3 regions of the Jeotgalibaca dankookensis genome follow, and region 2 is predicted to be linked to each of the others. Evidence: predicted binding sites of a transcription regulator. Region 2 holds the regulator's gene; each other region holds the start of a gene.
The links. The regulator CtsR, encoded in region 2, represses protease genes until heat stress. The targets are predictions, from matches to a motif close to TTGGTCAAAAAAGGTCAAANA.
Positions count from the first base shown of each region.

Region 1 (4,269 bases), 760 kb from region 2:
GCACTCATTGAAAACTCATCTAATCCAAGACCAAGTAACAATGGGACAGCTGTTTGATCGCCAGCCATTTCCCCACACATACCAACCCACTTACCTTCTGCATGAGCAGAATCAATTACGTGTTTTAGTAGCGTTAAGATAGATGGATTATACGGTTGGTACAAGTATGAAACGCGTTCGTTCATGCGGTCTGCTGCCATCGTATATTGGATTAGATCGTTAGTTCCAATGCTAAAGAAGTCAACTTCTTTAGCAAATTGGTGTGCCAAAACGGCTGCAGCAGGAATTTCTATCATAATTCCAACTTGAATTTCGTCTGAAACGGGTGTTCCAGCAGCCACTAAAGCTTCTTTTTCTTCTTCTAGTATTGCTTTTGCATCACGGAATTCATTTACTGTTGCAATCATTGGGAACATGATACGCAATTTCCCGTAGTGAGATGCACGTAACAAGGCACGCAATTGCGTACGGAACATATCCGTTTCAGCTAAAGATATCCGAACGGCACGGTACCCTAAGAATGGGTTCATCTCTTCTGGTAAATCTAGATAAGGCAGTTCTTTGTCGCCACCAATATCCATGGTACGCACAACAACCGCATTTCCATTGACGCCTTCTAAAACTTCTTTGTAGGCTTCAAATTGCTCATCTTCAGTAGGGAAGTCTTCAGAATCCATATATAAAAATTCAGTTCGATACAGACCGATTCCTTCCGCACCATTATCATTCACACCAACTAAATCTTTTGGTGTACCAATGTTTGCTGCGATTTCAATTTGTTTACCATCTTTAGTAATACTTTTAGCATTTTTTAATTTTTGCCATTCTGCTTGTAATTTTTCAAATTCTAAGCGTTGTTGTTGATAAGAAGCAATTGTTTCTTCATCCGGATTAATGATAACGTCGCCTTTAAGACCATCAACGATAATCATATCTCCTTCAGAAACCGTTTGGGTTACTGTTTTTGTTCCAACAATCGCTGGAATTTCCAAAGAACGCGCCATAATGGCCGAGTGAGACGTACGCCCTCCGATATCGGTTACAAACCCTTTTACGAATTGGCGGTTTAATTGTGCAGTATCACTTGGTGTTAAATCTTGCGCTACAATAACGACTTCTTTATTTATAGTTGCTGGACTTGGAATCTTCAAACCTAGTAAATGCGACATAACGCGCTCGGTAACATCTCTGATGTCAGCAGCACGCTCTTGCATATAAGGGTTATCTTCCATTGCTGCAAACATACTAATATACATATTTGCAACTTGTGATAAAGCAGCCTCAGCGTTTATTTTATTGTTTGTAATTTCATTTTTTATACCTTCAGTTAACTCAGGGTCAGATAAAACCATCAGATGAGCATCAAAAACTTGGGCCTCTTCGTCACCAACAGCTACTGCTACATGATCACGGATACCTTGAATCTCCTCTTTTGATTTTTCAAAAGAATCCAGAAGACGATTTGTTTCGCCCTCTGGATCATTGATTGAAATTTTTCCAAAAGATAAGTCTGGCTCCGTCAAAAGGTAGGCTTTTCCAATTGCAATGCCATCACTAGCTGCAATACCTACTAAACGGTTTGTCATTATTCAGCCAGTCCTTCCTTTTTAAGAGTTTCAACGATTCCTTCCATTGCTTCAACTTCGTCAGCACCATCAGTTGTGATTGTTACGCTTGCACCTTGACCTACGCCAAGAGACATAACACCCATAATTGATTTCAAGTTAACTGATTTACCTTTATACTCAAGGTTAATATCTGAGTTAAATTTACTTGCAGCTTGTACTAATAAAGTAGCAAGTCGTGCGTGAATCCCTGTTTCAGCAATAATATGAAAGTCTTTTTTCTCCATTATATTTATCCCCTTTTGTTATGAAATTTGTAAAGTGTTTCTTTTCAAGTAATCTTAACTATTTAGTAGTAACTTATTTGCTACTCCCTCTACCGTTAAAGCTACTCTACGCGAGAAACGTAACCTTTTCATAAAATAAGATTACCATTTATTTCACTTTAGGACAACCATTTTAAACGCTAATTTCGTTTATGACGCTTAATTCCTTTTTCTAATCAAATAACTTGAAAGTCAAAATAGGTCAGTGTATAATTGTATTATGAATAAATAACATAGGTAAAAAAGAAAGGATGTTTATCGCATGAAATGTATCAATTGTGGACTTAATGAAGCATCCATCCATTTATATGCTTCATTAAATGGACAAACTCAAAAAATAGATCTTTGTCAAAATTGCTATCAGCAATTAAAAGCTTCACGTGGACAAAGTAGAAACTTTAATATTTTTGGAAACCAACCCAATGGCAACCCCTTTGATTTTGGTGACCTCGAACAATTTTTTAGACAAATGCCACAACCAAACCGTGGACAACAAAAACCAGCTAGCGAACCACGTCCGAACCAAGGACAAGGAAATGGGAATAAAGATGGTGGTCTACTTGGACAATACGGCGTTAATTTAACAGAGCTCGCCCGTCAAGGTGCCATCGATCCGGTTATTGGCCGTGACAGCGAAATTGCTCGGGTTATTGAAATTTTAAACCGTCGCAGCAAGAATAACCCTGTTTTAACAGGTGAAGCTGGTGTTGGGAAAACTTCTGTTGTAGAAGGTCTGGCTCAAAAAATTGTCGATGGTGATGTTCCTCAAAAACTTATAGATAAAGAATTAATCCGTTTAGATGTGGTTTCACTTGTTCAAGGGACTGGTATTCGCGGTCAATTTGAAGAACGTATGCAACAATTGATGGATCAAGTTCGTAATGATGATAAAATTATTCTCTTCATTGACGAAATACATGAAATTGTAGGAGCAGGTAGTGCCGAAGGGAGCATGGATGCGGGTAATATCCTTAAACCAGCTCTCGCACGTGGTGAACTCCAATTGATTGGTGCGACTACATTAAATGAATACCGTAAAATTGAAAAAGACGCGGCTCTTGAGCGTCGTTTCCAACCCGTTCGCGTTAGCGAACCAACGCCTGAACAAGCCTTGATTATTTTACAAGGTTTACAAGCAAAATATGAAGACTATCATAAAGTTAAATATTCAGATGAAGCGATTGAAGCAGCTGTAAAATTGTCGCATCGTTATATTCAAGATCGTTTCTTACCGGATAAAGCAATCGACCTTTTAGATGAATCTGGATCTAAGAAAAACTTAACCTTGAAAATTGTTGATCCTAACGAGATAGATAATCGGATTCAAACAGCTGAAAAAGAAAAAGAAGCCGCAACTAATGCAGAGGATTACGAAAAAGCAGCTTATTACCGTGATCAAATTGCTAATTTACGACATATGAAGGAAAACCCTCAGACTTTAGACCAAAATAATTTAGTGACGGAAAAAGACATCCAAACGATTATTGAAATAAAAACTAACATACCCGTTGGGGATTTATTAGAAAAAGAACAAACACAACTCAAAAATCTTGATGAAGATTTGAAGAAACATGTGATTGGTCAAGATGACGCAATTGATCGTGTGGCTAAAGCTATTCGCCGTAACCGTGTGGGATTCTCGCGTAAAAACCGTCCAATTGGATCATTCTTATTTGTTGGTCCAACAGGTGTAGGTAAAACGGAATTAGCACGTCAATTAGCGCAAGAAATGTTTGGGACTGAAGATGCGATTATACGTTTTGACATGAGTGAATATATGGAAAAACATGCCGTATCTAAGTTAATCGGTTCTCCTCCAGGTTATGTTGGCTACGAAGAAGCTGGTCAATTAACTGAACGTGTCCGTCGAACACCTTATAGTATTGTCTTACTAGACGAAGTTGAAAAAGCCCATCCAGACGTCATGCATCTCTTCTTACAAATTCTAGAAGATGGTCGCTTAACAGACGCTCAAGGCCGGACAATTAGTTTTAAAGACACAGTGATTATTATGACGAGTAATGCTGGTACAGGTGACCAAGAAGCTAGCGTTGGATTTGGCGCTGCTCTAGCTGGCAAGACACATTCAATCATTGATAAATTATCTAACTACTTTAAACCAGAGTTTATCAACCGTTTTGATGCCATAGTGGAATTTAACTCATTGAGTAAAGAAAACTTAACAGCTATTTTAAGTCTATTGCTTGACGATGTTAACTTAGCATTAAAAGATAAAGATATTACAATCACAGTGAGCGATAAAGCCAAAGAAAAATTAATCGATCTCGGTTATAACCCAGCAATGGGTGCACGCCCACTTCGTCGTATTATTCAAGAACAAATTGAAGACCGCGTAGCAGACTATTACCTTGATAACC
Region 1 is NZ_CP019728.1:427,159-431,427, reverse strand. Features, by position in the region: gene ptsP (phosphoenolpyruvate--protein phosphotransferase) at 1-1,586, opposite strand, end outside; gene BW727_RS02085 (phosphocarrier protein HPr) at 1,586-1,852, opposite strand; gene BW727_RS02080 (ATP-dependent Clp protease ATP-binding subunit) at 2,154-4,269, shown strand, end outside.
Region 1: BW727_RS02080 (ATP-dependent Clp protease ATP-binding subunit) is a predicted target of CtsR. The motif match lies at 2,080-2,100, and genes of this name have one in related genera.

Region 2 (4,269 bases):
AAAATAGTATTTCTAAAGTCGACTTTACGCCCCTTAGAGTCTGTCAAATGACCATCATCTAATACCTGTAACAAAATATTAAAGACATCTGGATGGGCTTTTTCAATTTCATCTAACAAGATAACTGAATAAGGTTTTTGTCTAATTTTTTCTGTTAGTTGACCACCTTCGTCGTACCCGACATAACCTGGCGGAGAACCGATTAAACGGCTTGTCGCAAATTTTTCCATATATTCCGACATATCCACGCGTACTAGTGCATCTTCTGAGCCAAACATAGCTTCTGCTAATGTTTTCGCTAGTTCCGTTTTCCCAACGCCGGTTGGTCCTAAAAATAAGAAACTTCCTATTGGACGCTCAGGATCCTTCAATCCAGAACGTGCACGGCGAATTGCCCGTGATACCGCTCCAACCGCTTCTTTTTGACCAATCACACGCTCATGTAAAACTTGTTCGAGTTGCATCAAACGGTCACTTTCTTTTTGCTCCATTTGGTTAACCGGAACACCTGTCCATAAGGCTACAACTTGAGCAACATCTTCTGCTCCCACACTTAATCTGTATTCCTTATTTTCAGAAGACTTCACAGCTTCTATTTTTGCTTGTTCCAAACGTTTTTTCCGTGACTGTTCTTTCTTTCGAATATTCGCTGCTTTAGAAAAATCTTGTTCTAAAATAGCCGCTTCTTTTTCTTGATTTAATTCTTTAATTTCTTCTTCTAACTTAACAACCGTTGATTTATCTGTTGTTGTATCTAAACGTACCTTAGCTGCTGATTCATCAATTAAATCGATTGCTTTGTCTGGTAAGCGACGCGAAGTAATATAGCGTGTTGATAATTTAACCGCTGCTTCTACCGCTTCATCTGTAATATCAACTTGATGGTGGTCTTCGTAGCGAGATTTTAAACCCCGTAAAATAGCTACAGTTTCTTCAGGTGTTGGCTCATCAATATGGATAGGCGCAAAACGACGTTCCAATGCAGCATCTTTTTCGATGTATTTTTGGTATTCGTCCAGTGTTGTTGCACCGATTGTTTGAAGTTCGCCACGTGCAAGAGCAGGTTTCAAAATATTTGATGCATCAATTGCACCTTCTGCACCGCCCGCACCTATTAAGGTATGTAACTCATCGATGAACAAGATGACGTTTCCATCTTGATACACTTCATCGATAACTTTCTTCATTCGCTCTTCAAATTCGCCTCGGTATTTTGTACCGGCCACTAGAGAACCCATATCTAACATCATGAGGCGTTTATTAGCTAATTGTTCAGGTACTTCTCCATTTACAATCTTTTGAGCTAAACCTTCTACAATTGCTGTTTTACCAACACCAGGCTCTCCTACTAAAACAGGATTATTTTTAGTTCGACGAGAGATAACTTGTAAAATTCGTTTGACTTCTAAATCACGCCCAACGATTGGATCGAGTGCATCTTCACGTGCTAGCTTAGTCATATCTCTTGCTAGCGAATCGAGAGTAGGCGTTAAGCCCGCATCTTTGACTGCTTTCTTACCATTTCTATTCGAAACCTTAGGTGGTTGTTTTACACCCATTTTTTCATAAAGTGTTTTACGAAGTTTGTTAATATCAATATCTAAATTTTTTAAAATTTTAACTGCTAAGACTTCTTCTTTAAGTAAGCCAATCAATATATGCTCGGTCCCAACTAACTTCATACCAAGTTTTTGCGACTCGGTTGTTGCATACATCATGACGATCTTAGCACGAGGCGAAAAGGGAATTGGAACAAAATTATTTAAGGTTGGCCGTGAAGTACCATACCCTAGCATCTGTTCAATTTCTTCACGAACTTGTCTCTCCTCAACGTTAAAATCACGCAGGATTTTCCCTGCAATTCCTTGTGGCTCACGAATAAGACCTAACAAGATGTGTTCCGTCCCGATTGATTGATGCTTGAAGAGCTGTACTTCCTCAGTCGCAAGGATAATCGCTCGACTTGCTTTTTCTGTAAATAGTTCATCCATTCTTGATGCCTCCCTTACTGCCATTTCACTGACTACTTATTCCTTGAAACGTAAACTTTTTAATTGTTTGACTAATAAATGCGCACGGACTTTTTTTTCATCTTCTCCAAAGGTTTGTAAACAACTCTTATCCATTATTGATAAGATTAAATCACCTTCACGTTTTGAAATGACTTTTTTATTAAACAAATTCTGGATAACTGCATAAGCTTCTCTCTCAGAAATAGTGTCACCCACTATCCGAATCATTTCATCTAAAAAATCAACCTCATCCATAAACGTTACTTTCATAATTCGGATATAGCCACCACCACCACGTTTACTTTCAACTAAATAGCCATGTTGTTCCGTAAAACGAGTATTGATGACATAATTAATCTGAGAGGGGACACAATCAAAATGGACTGCCATTTCATTCCGGCGTATTTCAATTTGTTCTTCTTTTTTGAGAATCTGTTTAATATAGGCTTCGATAATATCAGACATGTTTTGATTACTCAATCAATCCGCCTCCCTTCACCTGACTAATTTTGACTATCATACTTAAAATACTATGCTATTATTGGTTTCATGTCAAACAGAAAGAAAGAACTCCTCTATTGACCTTCTATTATAACGCATAATAGGTTGATTTTGAAGTATAGGAGACTTGCCTTGCCTCAATTGACAAGTTCGACAATTACAATTAAAATTATGGGGGTTACAAATATAATTAAAAGGAGACACAATAAAATGGAAGTCCTTTATACTAAAACAGCTGAAGAAGGTTCAGAAAAAGCTTACCAACTAATTAGAGAAGCACTCGACAATGGTGCCAAGGTGTTTGGTCTTGCAACTGGTTCTACCCCAGAACGTGTTTATGAAAAGCTAGTAGAGAGTGATGTCGATTTTTCTGAAGCGATTTCAGTCAACTTAGACGAATATGTTGGGTTAGAAGGAACACATGAACAAAGTTATCAATACTTTATGGAACAAAAACTATTTAACCATAAACCATTTAAAGAATCATTCGTTCCAAATGGCGTAAACGAAGAACAAGCAGAAATTGAACGTTACGAAGCTATCCTCGCTAAATACCCTATTGATTTGCAAATTCTTGGTATCGGTGAAAACGGCCATATTGCATTTAATGAACCTGGAACTGCTCTTGACTCTGTTACCCATAAGGTAGAGTTAACACAATCAACAATTAACGCTAACAAGAGAAACTTTGAAAAAGAAGAAGATGTTCCACGTTATGCTTATTCAATGGGGCTTGCTTCCATTATGAAAGCTAAAAAAATTATTTTAATGGCTTTTGGTGAAAATAAAGCTCAAGCTGTTAAAGATCTTGTAACAGCTACAAAAGCAGATCCAGCTATCCCGTCAACTGTTCTAGTTAACCACCCTGATGTTACGGTTATCGTTGATAAAGCTGCGGCTACATTGATTAAAAAATAAAAATTAAGAATGCAAAGAGTTCTCACTAACTAAACAGTGAGAACTCTTTTTTTGTATAAAAAAAACTCTCAAAGAGAGTTGTTACATCGATTAATCGGGAAGACAGGATTCGAACCTGCGACCCCTTGGTCCCAAACCAAGTGCTCTACCAAGCTGAGCTACTTCCCGTTAACAAGCAAAGTAAAAATGCAGCCAGTAGGAGTCGAACCTACAACCGCCTGATTCGTAGTCAGGTACTCTATCCAATTGAGCTATGGCTGCAAAAATCCAAAAGCGGAAGACGGGGTTCGAACCCGCGACCCCCACCTTGGCAAGGTGATGTTCTACCACTGAACTACTTCCGCAAATATGCCGGCTAAAGGAGTTGAACCCTCGACCCTCTGATTACAAATCAGATGCTCTACCAACTGAGCTAAGCCGGCTTTTATACATATACAAATGTATATGAGTCATGCAGGATTCGAACCTGCGACCCTCTGATTAAAAGTCAGATGCTCTACCAACTGAGCTAATGACTCGAAAACTTAATATGAGTATATTTTTAAGTTTTAAAAATATACCAATGGAGATTGACGGGATCGAACCGCCGACATTCTGCTTGTAAGGCAGACGCTCTCCCAGCTGAGCTAAATCTCCGTAAACAAAAAAAAGAAAATGCGCGGCAACGTCCTACTCTCACAAAGGGAAACCCTTCACTACAATCGGCGCTAAGAAGCTTAACTTCTGTGTTCGGGATGGGAACAGGTGTGACCTTCTTGCCCTTGTCACCGCACATTTTCTATTTAATTGAAGAAACATTGCGTTCCCTCAAAACTGAATCCATAACACAATGAACAGC
Region 2 is NZ_CP019728.1:1,760,275-1,764,543, forward strand. Features, by position in the region: gene BW727_RS08640 (ATP-dependent Clp protease ATP-binding subunit) at 1-1,991, opposite strand, end outside; gene BW727_RS08645 (CtsR family transcriptional regulator) at 2,028-2,492, opposite strand; gene BW727_RS08650 (glucosamine-6-phosphate deaminase) at 2,724-3,431, shown strand; tRNA gene BW727_RS08655 (tRNA-Pro) at 3,526-3,599, opposite strand; tRNA gene BW727_RS08660 (tRNA-Arg) at 3,619-3,692, opposite strand; tRNA gene BW727_RS08665 (tRNA-Gly) at 3,704-3,775, opposite strand; tRNA gene BW727_RS08670 (tRNA-Thr) at 3,781-3,853, opposite strand; tRNA gene BW727_RS08675 (tRNA-Lys) at 3,877-3,949, opposite strand; tRNA gene BW727_RS08680 (tRNA-Val) at 3,995-4,067, opposite strand; rRNA gene rrf (5S ribosomal RNA) at 4,088-4,203, opposite strand.

Region 3 (4,269 bases), 660 kb from region 2:
TTATTTTTTTGTCTTTTTGGGCATTGCGAGCAACGCGAATTGAGATGTGGATAAGGAAAAATAAAATTCCACAAGCAAGATTGCTTTATTTTTTCACAGCAATTGCTTTAGGATACAATGTAAGTTCATTTTTTTTAGAATTTACGTCACTATCCCGAAGTTTAGCGTTCCTATTCGCCAATTAAAAAAAAGATATGAACAAAGGTAAACTTTAAATGGCTAATTAAATGAAAATCGCTTAGACTCACAGGTAAAACAATTTCGGAGGGATAACATAATGGAAAAAATGATTGTTAGAGGTGGCAACCGACTCGTAGGAACAGTAAAAGCAGAAGGTGCCAAAAATGCTGTATTGCCTATCGTTGCTGCAACAATCCTAGCATCTAAAGGTAGAACGGTTCTTAAAAATGTACCGGTATTATCAGATGTTTATACTATTAAAAACGTACTAAATAATATTAATATTGATGTAGAGTTTGATGAAGCAAGTAATGTCTTTGTAGCAGATGCAACTGGAGATGTTAGCTGGGAAACCCCATTCGAGTATGTTAGTAAAATGCGTGCCTCGATTGTAGTTATGGGTCCTTTACTAGCTCGGTTAGGTAAAGCAAAAGTAGCTTTACCTGGAGGATGTGCGATTGGAACACGTCCAATAGACCTTCACCTAAAAGGTTTTGAAGCAATGGGAGCAACCATAAAAATTGAAAATGGCTTTGTTGAAGCATATGCTGATAAACTAAAGGGTGCACGCATTTACCTCGACTTCCCAAGCGTTGGCGCAACACAAAACTTGATGATGGGTGCGGTGCAAGCCGAAGGAACAACCATTTTAGAAAACGTTGCACGTGAACCAGAAATTGTGGACTTAGCAAGATTCCTAAATGATATGGGTGCTAAAGTTTATGGTGCCGGTACAGAAACGATTCGTATCGAAGGCGTAGAAGAAATGGTAGGAACAACGCATTCAATCATTCCTGATCGGATTGAAACGGGAACATTTATGGTTGCAGCTGCTGTAACCAATGGTAATATATTAATTGAAGATGCTATTTCTGAACACAACAAACCACTTATTTCTAAACTAAAAGAGATGGGCGTTCGTATCGAAGAAGAAGCAAATGGTTTGCGGATTATCGGTCCAGAACAACTAAAAGCCACAGACGTTAAAACGATGCCACATCCAGGTTTCCCTACTGATATGCAAGCACAAATGACAATTGCACAACTTGTTTCTCAAGGAACTAGCACCATGACTGAAACAGTTTTTGAAAATCGGTTTATGCATTTAGAAGAAATGCGTCGTATGAATGCCAACTTTAAAATCGATGGTCAAACAGTTTTACTCTATGGAAACTCTGAACTTCAAGGAGCAGAAGTAGCAGCAACAGATTTACGTGCCGCTGCAGCTTTAATTATTGCAGGTCTTGTCTCAGAAGGCTATACCCGTGTAACTGCTTTAGAACATTTGGATCGTGGTTATTATGAGTTTGATAAAAAGCTTCGTAATTTAGGAGCCGACGTTGAGCGTATCAACGAAGATTCCGAGAAAGCTCTCTCTGCTAAAGAGTTAGATGCTTTATTCGTATAAACGAATAGTTACGACCATAAAGATATTTTCAAATAAATTAATCGTAAAGGACGTTTCCTATGAAATTCAACTCGAAACCTATATTTAGAGCACTCTTTTGGATTGCATTATTTATAGTACTAGCAGTCGTTCTGTTTGCTGTCGGCTTAATGATTGGTTATGGTGTGGTAGGTGGACAGAGTACGTTTGACATTTTCAAGCCTGAAACGTGGCACCATATTACCGATTACATCAGTCAGTAGCAGTTGAGTGGAATTCTTATTTAATTAGACTTTAAAAAGAAGTAGATGAATAAAAGTATTGCTCCCACCTATAGTTTAGTGGTATAATAGCAGTACTCTTGTCGCCTTAGTGTAATGGATATCACGTAAGATTCCGGTTCTTACAATGGGGGTTCGATTCCCTCAGGCGACGTTATAAGCAGAGTTAAACCCTCGTTCTAATCTACTAGAGCGGGGGTTTTTATCCAGATTGCTATAAAGAATTGGTAAACACATTCTAAGCATTATCATTGACCTTTATTGACCAATGGGGTACAATTTATTTTGTAAAGTAAATTATTTTAAATTCAGGAGGAACTTAAATGAATCTAATACCTACAGTAATTGAACAATCATCTCGTGGCGAACGTGCTTATGATATTTATTCACGTTTATTAAAAGACCGTATTATTATGCTGAGTGGTCCTATTGACGATAATGTGGCAAACTCAGTTATTGCACAACTCTTATTTCTAGATGCACAAGATCCAGAAAAAGATATTTATATTTATATCAATTCTCCAGGCGGATCTGTTTCTGCAGGACTAGCAATCTACGACACCATGAACTTTGTTAAAGCTGATGTCCAAACAATTGCAATGGGGATGGCAGCGTCAATGGGTAGCTTCTTGCTTACAGCAGGAACTAAAGGCAAACGCTTTGCATTACCAAACGCTGAAATTATGATTCACCAACCGTTAGGTGGAGCACAAGGACAAGCGACTGAAATTGAAATTGCTGCTCGTCATATTTTAGCCACACGTGAACGTCTCAATAAAATTTTAGCTGAACGAACAGGTCAACCGCTAGAAGTTATTGAAAGAGACACAGATCGTGATAACTATATGACTGCGCAACAAGCCAAAGAATACGGTATTGTTGATAAAGTGATGGAAAGTTCTAAAAATTTACATTAATAAAATATTTTCACAAGAGAGGTTAACCTTTAATAGGCTGACCTCTTTTATTTAAGATTAAATTGAAAGCGCTTCACAACCTTCTGCGCTAAACTTTGTTATGTGGGACATTATAAGACCTACTACGTTTTGCAATGATTTTTAGAAAAAAGTGCTAAAATAGTTGTAAATTTTTTCTTATGTTGGTACAATGTCTGTAGTAGGGCAAAGGCATATATTACTATTTTACTTTTTATTGAGTGAATAGTTTTAAAAGCTATACGATAGTCGAATCTTTTATGGTTGGTTGGCCATTTATGGACCTACACCTAGAATTGAGGATTGATTATGAAAGATACCATTTCTGTTCTACAAAATATTATTCCAGACATGCTAGCTGTTTTAAATAGCCGCTATCGTATTTTGGAAGTTATCTCTTTACACCAACCAATTGGTAGACGTGCGCTGTCGGAAGTAATGAACCTTTCAGAACGAACGCTTCGAACTGAAACAAGCTTCTTGAGAAGTCAGGGTTTGTTATTCAGCTCTAAATCCGGCATGTCGTTGACATCAAAAGGCAAACAAGTCTTTAATCAAATGGAAGGTATTCTAGAAAGATTAATGAAGATGGATTTAAAAGAAGAGACGCTTGCTAAGAAGTTAAATATCCAATTCTGTCGTATTGTACCGGGTGATAGCGATTTATCTTTATCCGTTTTAAACGAATTAGGAATCCAAGCGGCTCGGATGTTTAATGAACTCTTGCCGGAAGGTGAGTTTGTTGTCGCAGTAACGGGAGGAAGTTCTTTAGCCGCAATGGCTGAGAATATGACCTTTGAACTTTCTGATAACAGGCACTTTACCTTTGTTCCAGCTAGGGGAGGGTTAGGAGACTTAATGTCTATCCAAGCTAACTCCATTAGTGATTTGATGGCTCAGAAAACGGGCGGCGCTAATACCGCTTTGTTTGTACCCGATAATTTGAGTGAAGCAGTTCTTAATCTTCTTAAAGACGAACCGACTATTCGTCATACTTTAGATATGATGAAGCAAGCGAATTGTTTGTTATATAGTGTCGGAAATGCTAAGATTATGATGGAACGAAGAAAACTGGCAGATGATTTAAAGAATGAATTGATTGCCAAGCAAGCAGTTGGTGAAGCGTTCGGATGCTATTTTGATAAACAAGGTAAAATTGTCCATCGATTATCACGATTTGGCTTGCAAATTGAAGACGTTGCTCGAATCCCTTATGCCATAGCTATCGCAGGGGGAAGTTCAAAAAGTAACGCAATTAAAGCTTTTTCACACATTGCACCTGATCATACATGGTTAGTGACAGATGAAGGTGCAGCTAACTTGATTTTAAAAGGGTAAACCCTTTAAAATAAATTAATTATCCTGAAGGAGGATTTTTTAAACATGACAGTAAAAGTAGCGATTAATGGTTTCGGACGTATTGGACGTTTAGCACTTCGTCGTATTCTAGAATCAAATACAGGTATGGAAGTTGTAGCAATTAACG
Region 3 is NZ_CP019728.1:1,100,335-1,104,603, reverse strand. Features, by position in the region: gene BW727_RS05450 (DUF1146 family protein) at 1-185, shown strand, start outside; gene murA (UDP-N-acetylglucosamine 1-carboxyvinyltransferase) at 278-1,588, shown strand; gene BW727_RS05440 (DNA-directed RNA polymerase subunit beta) at 1,648-1,830, shown strand; tRNA gene BW727_RS05435 (tRNA-Arg) at 1,931-2,002, shown strand; gene clpP (ATP-dependent Clp endopeptidase proteolytic subunit ClpP) at 2,172-2,765, shown strand; gene BW727_RS05425 (sugar-binding transcriptional regulator) at 3,093-4,121, shown strand; gene gap (type I glyceraldehyde-3-phosphate dehydrogenase) at 4,167-4,269, shown strand, end outside.
Region 3: clpP (ATP-dependent Clp endopeptidase proteolytic subunit ClpP) is a predicted target of CtsR. The motif match lies at 2,097-2,117, and genes of this name have one in related genera.